Regions from separate parts of the Vibrio tasmaniensis genome, predicted to be linked through region 2. Evidence: predicted binding sites of a transcription regulator. Region 2 holds the regulator's gene; each other region holds the start of a gene.
What was found. Region 2 encodes PurR, which represses purine synthesis genes. Its sites were predicted from a motif close to TNANGNAAACGTTTNCNTNA; they were not measured.

Region 1: a site for PurR is predicted at 1,980-1,999, ahead of OCV44_RS20340 (formate--tetrahydrofolate ligase). Genes of this name have one in related genera too.
Region 3: a site for PurR is predicted at 1,827-1,846, ahead of OCV44_RS04525 (NupC/NupG family nucleoside CNT transporter). Genes of this name have one in related genera too.

Annotation. Positions count from the first base shown of each region.
Region 1 covers NZ_AP025511.1:1,377,015-1,381,306, reverse strand. The annotation lists gene OCV44_RS20350 (CreA family protein) at 1-308, shown strand, start outside; gene OCV44_RS20345 (inosine/guanosine kinase) at 452-1,756, shown strand; gene OCV44_RS20340 (formate--tetrahydrofolate ligase) at 2,030-3,778, shown strand; gene OCV44_RS20335 (sensor domain-containing diguanylate cyclase) at 4,019-4,292, shown strand, end outside.
Region 2 covers NZ_AP025510.1:1,185,327-1,189,618, forward strand. The annotation lists gene OCV44_RS05540 (TVP38/TMEM64 family protein) at 1-458, opposite strand, end outside; gene OCV44_RS05545 (TfoX/Sxy family DNA transformation protein) at 613-1,203, opposite strand; cyclic di-GMP riboswitch class I at 1,331-1,416, opposite strand; gene purR (HTH-type transcriptional repressor PurR) at 1,587-2,591, opposite strand; gene torD (molecular chaperone TorD) at 2,910-3,557, opposite strand; gene torR (two-component system response regulator TorR) at 3,845-4,292, shown strand, end outside.
Region 3 covers NZ_AP025510.1:939,295-943,586, forward strand. The annotation lists gene OCV44_RS04515 (lytic murein transglycosylase) at 1-632, shown strand, start outside; gene OCV44_RS04520 (LysR family transcriptional regulator) at 767-1,687, shown strand; gene OCV44_RS04525 (NupC/NupG family nucleoside CNT transporter) at 1,893-3,092, shown strand; gene folD (bifunctional methylenetetrahydrofolate dehydrogenase/methenyltetrahydrofolate cyclohydrolase FolD) at 3,239-4,096, opposite strand.

The DNA.
Region 1 (4,292 bases), on a different replicon from region 2:
CAAACCTTAGCCTTTCCGATCCAAGCGATAGCTCTATCTCTTGTCGTCAAACCGGTGAAATTACATCAGAAATGATTGCTAAAATAGACAAAAGCAAATCTGGTGAAGTGGTATTCAAACAATCAAAAAGTATCTTCTTTAAAACAATGAAGGTTCGTCGTATCTACGATGCAGAGAATCAATCACTACTTTACTTATCATACACCACCAAAGAAACAGAAGGCAGTTTCAAGCATAGCCTTTCAACCGTTCCCCTATGGGGTACTGAGGCTTACGTTGATCCAGCAACACTCGTCCCAGCGGAATAGGCTCACGTAAATGCCCTCAAGCGAAAAGTAAAACGAGTCACCTGTACAGACATCGTACAGGTGATTCTAAATGTAATAAAAATGAAAGAATCAGAAACAAAATGTGATATCATGCGGCAAAATTTTTTCACTGTATTTTTCATATGAAGTTTCCTGGACAGCGTAAATCTAAACACTACTTTCCAACTCACGCACGTGATCCGTTGGTCAACCAAATGCAACAAACGCCTAAGCTTCACCGCGCAACAATTGTCGGTGTTGGTCAAACGATTGTTGATATCGAAGCCCGTGTTGATAACGCGTTCCTTGAAAAATATGAGCTGAGTAAAGGTCACTCACTGGTATTGGAAGAGAGTAAAGCAGATGCGCTGTACGAAGAGTTAGTTGAGCGCGGTTTGATCACGCATCAATATCCTGGCGATACTATCGGCAACACACTGCACAACTATTCCGTACTTGCAGACAGTAAATCTGTATTGCTCGGCGTTATGTCTAAGAAGATTGAAGTTGGCTCATTTGGTTATCGTTACCTTTGTCGTACTTCTTCTCGTATGAATCTAAATCACCTTCAAACTGTTGATGGTCCAATTGGTCGCTGCTATACGCTGATTTCTGAAGATGGCGAGCGTACATTTGCCATCAACGAAGGCCACATGAACCAACTGCTTCCTGAAAGTATTCCTGAGCAAGTGTTTGAGAAAGCATCAGCATTGGTTGTTTCGTCTTACCTAATGCGTGGCAAGCCTGAAGATCCGATGCCAAAAGCGGTGCAAAAAGCGATTGAATACGCGAAAGCGCACAATGTGCCAGTTGTACTAACACTTGGTACTAAGTACGTGATCGAAGGTAATGCGGAATGGTGGCAAGAATATCTGAAAGAGAACGTAACCATTGTCGCGATGAACGAAGACGAAGGTGAAGCGTTAACGGGTGAAAAAGATCCACTTCTAGCCGCTAACAAAGCGCTTGAGTGGGTTGACCTCGTTCTATGTACCGCTGGTCCAATTGGCTTATACATGGCTGGTTACACTGATGAGCCTGCGAAACGCGAAACCACCTTGCCATTGTTACCCGGTAACATCCCTGAGTTCAACAAATACGAATTCAGCCGCGCTATGCGTAAGCAAGACTGTGAATCTCCAGTAAAAGTGTACTCTCACATTGGCCCTTACCTAGGTGGCCCGCGCGAGATTAAAAACACCAATGGCGCTGGTGATGGTGCACTTTCTGCACTACTACACGACATGGCAGCAAACAGCTACCATCATGTAAACGTGCCAAACTCAGAAAAGCACGAACACACTTGCCTCACTTACTCGTCTTTGTCTCAAATTTGTAAGTACGCAAACCGTGTAAGTTACGAAGTATTAACTCAGCACTCTCCTCGCCTTTCTCGTGCGCTACCTGAACGCGAAGATAGCTTAGAAGAAACATACTGGGATCGTTAATCTTTTTAGGTAACCCCTAAATAAAATTATCTAATCTGCGAAGGGCTGCTAGTATGCAGCCCTTTTTCTATCAAACCCCAGATAACAGTAATTAAAGGTAATCAAATCGAATAGGTTGCTCGTTTAAGATTTGATCTCGCGCAATGACTCTTTAGATCTGTTATCTTCCAGCACATAATTGATGTGGTTTGCCTTTACATGGCAAATTTATACAGTACTATCGCCACGCAAACGTTTACGTACCACCTTTCGGTTCTGATATAAGGATCAAATATGCTGTCTGATATTGATATTTGTCGCTCTACTCCCCTTAAAAGCATCAGTGAGGTTGCCAAGCAAGCTGGCTTGCAACACAACGAACATCAGCCATTAGGGCAATACAAATCTAAAGTGTCTCTCACATCACTTGAACGCCTCGCTAGCCAACAAGATGGTAAATTAGTCGTTGTTACGGCAATCACACCTACGCCTCTTGGCGAGGGCAAAACCGTCACCACTATCGGTTTAGCACAAGGCCTTGCTAAAATTAACCAATCCGCTATGGCCTGTATTCGTCAGCCTTCGATGGGACCGGTATTTGGTGTAAAAGGTGGTGCAGCAGGCGGTGGCTATTCACAAGTTGCCCCAATGGAACAATTGAACCTGCACCTGACTGGCGATATTCATGCCGTTACGGTTGCTCATAACCTTGCCTCTGCCGCTATTGATGCTCGTTTGTATCATGAGCAGCGAGAAGGGTTAGAAGCCTTTGAGGCTCGCTCAGGCTTAAAAGCTCTGGATATAGACTCGCGCAGAATCGTGTGGCGACGTGTCCTTGACCACAATGACCGCGCACTGCGCATGATCACCGTAGGAAAGAACGAATCAGGCAAAACAATCAACGGTTTTGAACGTGAAGATGGTTTTGATATCTCGGCCGCTTCTGAGCTAATGGCCATTCTTGCCCTGGCTGACGACCTTCAAGACCTACGCAAGCGTATTGGTCGTGTCGTACTCGCTTATAACCATCAAGGCTTGCCATTAACCGCAGATGACTTCAACGTTGCGGGCGCTATGACAGTGACAATGAAAGACTCTATTGAGCCAACATTGATGCAAACCCTTGAAGGTGTACCTACCCTGATACATGCAGGACCTTTCGCGAATATCGCACACGGTAACTCTTCAATCATTGCCGATAAGATTGCGTTAAAGCTGAGTGACTTTGTCGTGACCGAAGGCGGCTTTGGCTCAGACATGGGTTTTGAGAAGGCGTGTAACATCAAGGTTAAAGCATCGAATAAGAAACCAGATTGCGCAGTGATCGTCGCGACATTACGCGGCCTAAAAGCGAATTCAGGCTTATACGATTTAAGACCGGGAACTCCCCTACCAGATTCTATCTTCAATGATGACCAAGACGCACTTATTGCTGGCTTTGAGAATCTCAAATGGCACATTAACAACGTTAAGCAATATCAAGTGCCGACCGTTGTTGCAATCAACCGATTCCCACAAGATTCAGGTCAAGAGCTCGGTGCTTTGAAACAGATGATCACCGATTTCGACCCAAGCGTTAGCGTTGAAGTCAGTGAAGCATTTGGTTTAGGTGGCGAAGGCGCAACGGATCTGGCTCATTCCGTGGTAAAAGCATGCCAAAATAACTGTGAATTTAAACCTTTGTACCTCTCTGAACAAAGCTTAGAAGAGAAACTGATGGCAGTTGCTGAAGTCGGTTATGGCGCGGCAAGTATTTCGCTATCACCACTCGCAAAAAAACAGTTGGCAGAGTTTAGCCAACACGGTTATAGCGACCTATCTGTGTGTTTAGCAAAAACGCCACTGTCTATATCCACTGAGGCGCATCTAAAGGGTGCACCTACACAATTTGACGTACCGGTTAGAGAACTAAAACTGTGTGCGGGTGCCGGCTTCATCTACGCTTTATGCGGCAATGTAATGACAATGCCAGGCCTACCTGACAAACCGGCTTTTATGCAATTGGACATTGACAGCAAAGGGAATATCATTGGCTTAAGTTAATTACGACCAGGCATAGGCTAAAAATCCGCTTTATCTAAAATAGCCTGTCCGTACTATGATCCCAATTATATTTACGGACGGGCCTCCTTTCTGATACCTAATTGCTCAACCAACACTCCAAATGCAATAAATTTCATTGAAATCAAAATAATATGCAATCCTTATTATAAGTTTTGGGTCAAGATCACATTAATAGGCCTATAAAATATATAGTATTGCGCTGATTTTTCGAGGACAGTGATGAATACGAGTATAAAAAAACTGATCGGCCAATTTCTATGTACCCTGTTTGTCCTAGGATTAGTCCCTGCTCTCTATATAAACTCTGAATTTGAACGGGTTGAAGCTCAGCATGCGCTGAACATCAAACAGTCGAATCAAAACCAAATCGAATACAGCTTTCATCAACTCGCGATTATTGTTGAGCAAATATCAAACGCGGTTCCCTCTATTGCCGCTTCACAGACCCTACTCCGTGCAGTTGCTGAACCTTCGATTGCTAACAAACAGGCAC
Region 2 (4,292 bases):
CCCATCAACAGATTAATAAGGAAGAATGGGAATACGGGAATTAGACGCAGAGAAAACAAGTAAAATGCGCCGTCTTTTTCAACGCCTTTATTGATGGTGGCTAGCTTGTCACCAAACTTGGTTTGGATCCAGTCACGTAACAAGTAACGGCTACTTAAGAAGGCGAGGGTTGCACCAATGGCACTCGCGAAAGACACCAGTAGTAAGCTGTTCCAGAAACCAAACAGCGCAGCCCCTAACAGCGTAACAACGGCAGCGCCAGGAATTGAGAAAGCCGTAATCATGACATACGCGACAAAGTAAATAGCGGCAGCGGCAATGAAATTGCTCTCGATGTAGTCATTTAAAACAGCTTGTTGGGCTTTTGCATTTTCAAGCGTGAGGTACTGGCCAAAATTGACGCCTAACAAGACGATGGTTATGACCAACACAACACCCAATATCATTTTCTTACTCATTGGTACTTCCTCTAAATTTTCAATGCATACCATTAGTTTTTCAATGTATACCATTAGTATAGATAGACAGGCAAAGCATAGGATAACTTTCACCAGATATAAAAAAAGCCGCAAAAATGCGGCTTAGTTATCTAGATAATTTGCACTGACAATGTTAGTTGACGCTATTGATAAGCTCTTCACGACGTTGCTGCGGTATAACAGACCAATGTGTACCATTGATCGCGCCTTCTAGTGCCCACAGCAGTTCAATACTGACAGAAGACGCATGCGATTCTTTGATGGCGTTAAATGCGTTTACAGAGCCAGATTCATATAAACGTTCTACAGAATCAATTCCTGCCTTTTTCAACATCCGCTCAGTGGCGAGTCGAAGATTAGGCAGATCTTTGAGTCGAGTTGGTTTAGCAGAAGATTGTTCAGCTTTCTCTTCTTTAGCAAAACCTAGAGACGTAGTCGCAAGCTGCAAGATTTTTTCTTGGTCTTGCCATAAGCTCTCAGGTAAAGCGAAATATTTAGTAACGACAGGGAAACCACGTTTTTTGTAGACGTAAGGTTGAAACCCTTGTTGTTCGAATTGTTGTGTTGTGCATTTGTCAGCTCGTATATGCAACTGGTCATTCACAACCAGGGCAAACATTGTGTCATCAGCAAAAAGCCCGAATCCACCAAACATTGAGCGTGACTTAATTTTTCCTAGGGGCTCAAATAATTTCATTGAGTCCTTTAGTATCGGTTTATCCATGTTATTTATCTCGGTGTATTTGAACTACGCCACCAAATAAGCAGGTCCGAGAGATTAGCAAAATGTTGCAATTAAATTGTCAATAGGCTGTAAATTACTAAAGTATTAGTAGTTACTGCATTTTGCCATCGGTAACCCCGCTACCATACCAACGAGTGGTTTAGGCCGGAAGCTTTGCGTCCCACTTTTTCAAGTGGTTTGCCCTGTGCGTGACTGGGTTATTAGAATAAAGTTTTTGTTGAATTAGGCTCACACTTCTTATTTCAAAATGTGACGTTGCTTCAATTAATGATCTTTGAATTATGCATGCAAGTGCACTTTGTTTGTTGAGAAAAAAAACGCACCTAAAGGTGCGCTTGATTAAACTAAACTCATTACATCAATTAATTTAACGTTTTAACTGTACTTCGCTCAACAATTTCAGGGTGCATTTCGAAGACGCGTTTTTCGTGGTCTTTGTCTTTTATACGCTCTAGTAGTATTTCGAATGCATTTTTACCAACACGGCGCTTAGGTTGGTGAACCGTCGTTAACGGTGGAGAGAAGTATTCAGCCAATTCTATGTTGTCGTAACCGATCACTGAGATATCTTCAGGAATACGAATTCCTTTTTCTTGCAATCGGCTCATCAAGCCTAATGCCATGGTGTCGTTAAAACAGAATACAGCAGTAGGGCGATCTTCCATCTCGATGATTTGGTCGGCAGCAATTACAGCTGTGTCACACTCAAAGTTGCCTTCAATGATCATATTATCATCACCGGCAATCTTTGCTTCATTGAGTGCGCGTTTGTAACCGGCGATGCGCTCAACACATGCTGCTTTGTCTAAGTGGCCACTTAAACATGCGATCTTGGAGTGACCGCGCTCAATAAGGTATTTGGTTGCTAGGTAGCCACCTTCTTCAGAGTTATCGATGATCTTATCAGCCTGAGAGCTTTCAGGGCCCCAGTCCATGATAACTTTAGGGATGTCTGCGTGACGGTCTAACATCTCTCTTAGTTCTTCAGTTAGGTCAGAACACATAACTAAGATGCCATCTACACGTTTCTCTGCAAGCATGCGAATGTAGTCACGTTGCTTTTCGTAGATACCGCCCGTATTACACAAAATCAAAGTGTAACCTTGACGGTAGCAGTAGCTCTCAACACCATCAATAACTTCAGAGAAGAACAGATTGGTTGATTGAGTCACTAACATACCGATAGTGCGTGTTGTATTGCACTTCAGACTACGAGCAACGGCACTTGGCGCATAGTTAAGTTCGTCTACGGCTTTATTAACTTTTTCTTGAGTCGCTTCAGCAACAAAGCGAGTTTTGTTGATTACGTGAGAAACGGTTGTTGTTGATACGCCGGCTAAGCGTGCGACATCTTTTATAGTGGCCATGTTTTTATCCTAATTAGAAGCTACTTTCCCAAAGTACGGAATGAAGTAGCCGTTAAGCTACCTAACTAAGAGCTTAAATTTGTAGGGCTCTTTGGGTACTAAAGTGCTAAAAAACAAAAAACCGCTATTGAGCGGCTTGTATTAACACCAAAATGCTCTGAACTTTACTAAGTGTAGCATTTCGTGAATGTTTCATATTTTATCGTTTGCGGTCACAATTTTAGACTGACTAGAAATTACTCGCAATAAAATTCACCCAGAAATCCGGGTGAATGGTCACAATTCTATTGAATTTATTTATCGATTCGTCAAAAAAGCTTATTCGCCAGCTAGGTATTGAGTGTCCAGTTTACAGAATGCCAATAGCAGAGATGAGACTGAAGCGTAGAAACCGAATGGGTCAACGTCATGACATTTAACGTTGAACTTTGGTACCCAAGTAAGCAGTTGCTGTTCGATAAATTGTTGTTGAACTGCGAAGGATTTTTCTAGTTCTTCTTCAAGCTCGGTTTCGTTCGAACGAATGATGAGATTACCTAGAAAGTCGAGTTCGATAGCAATGTGATCAGCTGGCTCTTTTAGGTCTTGGTTAACCACTAAGTTGTGTTTAGCCATGATCTCTTCCATATCTTTTGCTGGCTTATCGTTTAAAAGGCCAGTCTTGCCGATATACATAGAAGCGTAAGGAAGTGCGCCATGTTTATCTGTTTTTAAGAACAAGTCACAGAAGTCAGCAGACAATTCTAATTGAGCATCTTCACGTGTTTGTAGACGGTTTAGTGCATCCACTAAGCTATCAATCGCCGGCTTTAGTGTTTCATTTTCGCCTAAGCCTGTAAGGAAAGAACGAATTTCAACAGAGTGGTAGTGATCAAGTTCTTCTTGAGTGAGCTCTTTAGCGAACAAGCGTGATAGCCACCAGTATATTTCTGCTCTTTGCTCGTTGAACGCTTTCGTATCTTTCATTTCTTAGATCCTGATTGAGTCTTGTGGTGTGTGTATACCGAGCATCGTCAAGTGATTTGGGTATAGGTACACCAAGGCTGAATAACAAGGTTATTTGCGAAACGCAAAGTGACTCGTTAGTAGTAATACCTATATTGAATTGCGATGGGCGACAAATAGCAAGGTTTAAGATTGTCTTGTATCAAAAAAAAATCATGTTTCTGGCTTTTATCTTCTGTAGTACTAGAATTGTTACGAGTTATGAATAGAATGGTCAATGAAACTATTAAATAAGAAAAGTGGTGTAGATGAGCTATCACGTATTAGTCGTAGAAGATGATGTGGTAACCCGCAGTAAACTGGTTGGATATTTCCAGAATGAAGGTTACACAGTGAGCGAAGCTGAAAGCGGTGCTCAAATGAGAAAAATGTTAGAAGAAAATAACGTTGACCTCATTATGTTAGACATCAACTTGCCAGGCGAAGATGGATTGATGCTAACTCGCGAATTACGCAGTCAATCAGACATTGGCATAATTTTAGTTACTGGACGCACGGATAGCATTGACAAGATCGTTGGCCTTGAAATGGGCGCTGATGATTACGTTACTAAACCTTTCGAACTTCGCGAGTTGTTGGTTCGAGTTAAAAACCTCTTGTGGCGCATTTCGGCGGCTCGTAAGACAGCAGCGGTTGCGGTAGAAGAAGCAGGAGACGAATCTGTGGTTCGTTTTGGTGAGTGGACGTTTGATATAC
Region 3 (4,292 bases), 250 kb from region 2:
CGCTATGGGGTGTTGAGAGTAACTTTGGTAAGTTCACGGGCAATTACAGTGTTATCGATGCATTAACGACCATGGCCTACGAAGGGCGCAGAGAAGCGTTTTTCCGTAGCGAAGCGATGGCGGCACTGGCGATTCTTGACCAAGGCCACATTACACCCAAAGAGATGAAAGGCTCTTGGGCTGGCGCAATGGGTCAACCTCAGTTTATGCCAAGCTCATTCTTAGCTTATGCTGCTGATGGTAATGGCGATGGCAAGAAAGATATTTGGGGTACCGAAGAAGATGTCTTTGCTTCGGCGGCTAATTATCTCAGCCAATCAGGTTGGGATGACAAATATACTTGGGGCCGTCAGGTTCACGTTCCGGCAACCGTGTCTATCGAGATGCAAGGCCGAGATAAGGACAAAGCGAAATATCTAAAAGAGTGGTCTGAACTCGGTATTAAGCGCTTTGACGATCGCCCATTGCCAACGCTTGATGAAGACATTAAAGCTTGGCTAATTATGCCAGACGATGAAACCGGTCGTTCGTACCTCATTTACAACAACTACAATGTGTTAATGAAGTGGAATCGTTCTTACTACTTTGCTTTGGCTGTCAGTCACCTAGCCGATAGAATTAAGTTTGATTAGTAGATTTAGCTTGCTTTGATAGCATTTGGCCTACCATAGGCAGAACGAACTAAAGGACTCTTCGGAGTCCTTTTTGATTTTATATTTTAGAGATTTAATAAGGTGGTCTTGTGCTAACAGACAGAGCTGCACAGATGGTGATATTCCATGCGCTGATCAAGCATGAAGGTTTTACTAGTGCTGCAAAAAGCTTGAACGTTTCGGTGTCTCATATTAGTAAGCAAGTTGCTTTGCTCGAGGATTCGATAGGTATCAAGCTGGTGCAAAGAACCACACGTAGCCTAACGTTAACGGAGGCAGGAGAAGTATTCTATCAGCACTGTGAGCTGCTGTTTAACACCGTAAAAGCGGCTCAAATGGACATGGACAGCCAGCGTGATGACATTTCTGGGATATTGCGAGTGGGCTTGTCACAGTCATTTGGCACACTGCATATCATTCCTGCAATTGATCAGCTCAGACAGCTCTATCCTCAGCTGAGAATTGAGGTTCACTTGTTCGACTACAAAGTGGATATGATTGAAGAGCGACTGGATCTCTGGATCACCAACAATGAAGATTTACCTGAAGGTTATATTGCGCAGCGCTTAGCGGATAGCCAGTTTGTGGTGGCGGCATCACCGGATTATCTGATTAAGGCAGGGACTCCACACGTGCCTTCCGATCTTATTGAGCATAATTGCCTAATTTATCGCAGCCGTGAGCGTGACTATACATCGTGGGCATTTGATAATGGCCAAGAAAATCTCAGTGTTAAAGTGGCGGGCGATTACTCGGTGGATTTAGCGGAAGCGGTACGAGACGCCGCTGTGTCAGGTTGGGGTGTTGCTTATCTGGCGACTTACTTAGTCAAAGAAGAGTTTAGAACGGGCAAGCTCATCCAAGTATTACCAGAATGGCGAGCAAGTCAGTTGATGCCATTTTATGCTGTATATCCGAGTAGAAAGAACATGCCGAAGAAGCTTTCTGCAGTGATTGAGTTCATTAAAGATCATATCGGATCGCCGACTTATTGGGATGAAAACCTCAAAACCTGCGTTGAGCTGCACCGTTAACTGTTTCCTAATCTATAAATATAATTTCCATATGGAAAAAGTATGCTTTTTAAGCAAGTTAAATCATTAAAATTCAATGCTTTAATATAATCATAGATGAGGCAGTGATAATCCCAACATCACATTAACAACCGCACCTTGCCGCAAACGATTTCCTCTATACAATGCGTCGCCTTTCCTACCTACAACTTTTAGGTTGACGCATATGGCTTCCCTACTTGGAATTATCACTATTTTAGTAGCCGCTTGGTTACTATCTACGGACAGAAAAAATATTCCGCTAAGAACCGTCTCTTTGGCTTTCTTACTGCAAATCTCATTCGCGCTATTGGTTCTTTATGTGCCAATGGGTAAAGAAGTATTGAATGCAGCTACTGGTGGGGTGTCTAGCTTGATCAACTACGGTCAAGAGGGGATTAACTTCCTGTTTGGTGGCCTAACGAATAACGGATTTGTTTTCGCTATTAACGTTCTCGGCATCATTATCTTTTTCTCTGCATTGATTTCAGGTTTGTACCACATCGGCTTTATGCCGAAGGTGATTAACCTTATCGGCGGTGCTTTGCAAAAGTTCTTAGGTACAGGTCGTGCGGAATCACTGTCCGCAACGGCGAACATCTTTGTTGGCATGATCGAAGCGCCATTGGTAGTTAAGCCTTACTTGAAGCACATGACGGATTCACAATTGTTTGCCGTCATGGTGTGTGGTTTGGCTTCTGTAGCTGGTGGCACGCTAGTCGGTTATGCATCGCTTGGTGTTGATTTGAACTACCTGATCGCTGCGGCATTCATGTCTGCTCCTGCTGGTCTATTAATGGCCAAGATTTTGGTACCAGGTAGCGCAGATGAGGCTCAAGAAAATATTGAGTCTGACGTTGAAATTCCACGAGCAACAAACGTAGTTGAGGCAATGGCAGATGGGGCTATGTCTGGACTTCGTATTGCCGTTGCAGTGGGTGCGACACTTCTGGCCTTTATCAGTGTGATTGCAATGCTGAATGGCTTATTAGGTATTGTTGGTGGTTGGTTTGGCGTAAACCTAAGCTTCGAACTTATCCTAGGTTATGTGTTCGCGCCCGTTGCATGGCTGATCGGTGTGCCGTGGTCTGAGGCTGTGGTTGCAGGCTCGCTGATCGGTAACAAGATCGTTGTGAACGAGTTTGTGGCTTTCATCCAGTTAATGGACGTGAAAGACGCACTGAGTGAACACTCAAAAGCGATCGTTACTTTCGCGCTATGTGGTTTTGCCAACATCTCTACGATGGCAATCCTGATTGGTGGTTTGGGCAGCTTAGTTCCAGAGCGTCGTTCTTTCATCTCACAATACGGTTTTAAAGCGATTTGTGCAGGTGTGCTTGCCAACCTAATGAGCGCAGCGATTGCTGGCGTGGTACTTTCACTTTAACAGCGACATCTTAAATTACTTATACTTCTCGTTTTGTTATGGGTAATCACCAAAAAAGCCGCAACGTTCATCACGTTGCGGCTTTCTTATTTTAGGGCGTGACAACTGGTGTCAACGGTATTATTCCCCGAGGTTGTCGCTGCGGATTATTTCGAGTGAAACTGCTCACAAGCAATCATAGTGTTCTCAATTAGGCTTGCTACAGTCATTGGACCAACACCACCCGGAACTGGTGTGATGAAGCTTGCGCTCTCTTTCGCGACATCGTATTCAACGTCGCCAACGAGTTTGCCAGATTCCAAACGATTGATGCCTACATCGACCACAACAGCCCCTTTCTTAATCCAAGCACCAGGAATGAAGTTAGGCTTACCAACTGCTACAACAACAACATCTGCTTGACGTACATGACCCTCAAGGTCTTTGGTGAAGCGGTGACATGTTGTCGTTGTACAACCGGCTAGAAGAAGCTCTAACGTCATTGGGCGACCTACGATGTTTGATGCGCCAACCACAACCGCGTGTTTGCCACGTAAGTCGATGTTATAACGGTCAAGCAGCGTAATGATGCCTTTAGGCGTACAAGAGCGAAGCTTAGGCATACGCTGAGCCAAACGACCTACGTTGTATGGGTGGAAGCCATCAACGTCTTTTTCCGGCGTGATGCGCTCAAGAACTTGAGTGCTATCAATACCAGCTGGTAGGGGAAGTTGAACAAGAATACCGTCAATCTCCGGGTCTTCGTTCAGTTGGTCTACCAGTGTTAATAATTCGTCTTCTGTAGCAGTGGCTGGCAAGTCGTAAGATTTAGATACGAAGCCAACTTCTTCACATGCTTTACGTTTACTTCCTACGTAAACCTGAGAAGCAGGGTCTTCACCCACTAAAACAACCGCTAGGCCCGGAGCGCGTAATCCAGCTTGAGTGCGAGCTTTTACACGAGCCGCAACTTCAGAGCGAACCGTTTGAGAAATTAGCTTTCCATCAATATTTTGAGCAGTCATGAATTTCCTTAGTATTGATATTCAAGTTAGTGGCTGATGTTTTTGGCGCATTATTCCAGAAAATCTTTTTGATTACCATCAAGCAAACGTTTGCTTTGTTCTATTTTCCAACACTTATAATCCTATTGCACTTTTTTTACTCACTTGGATCAGAATGTTACATAAAGCCGTTGCTTTACTGATTCGAATTCGTATA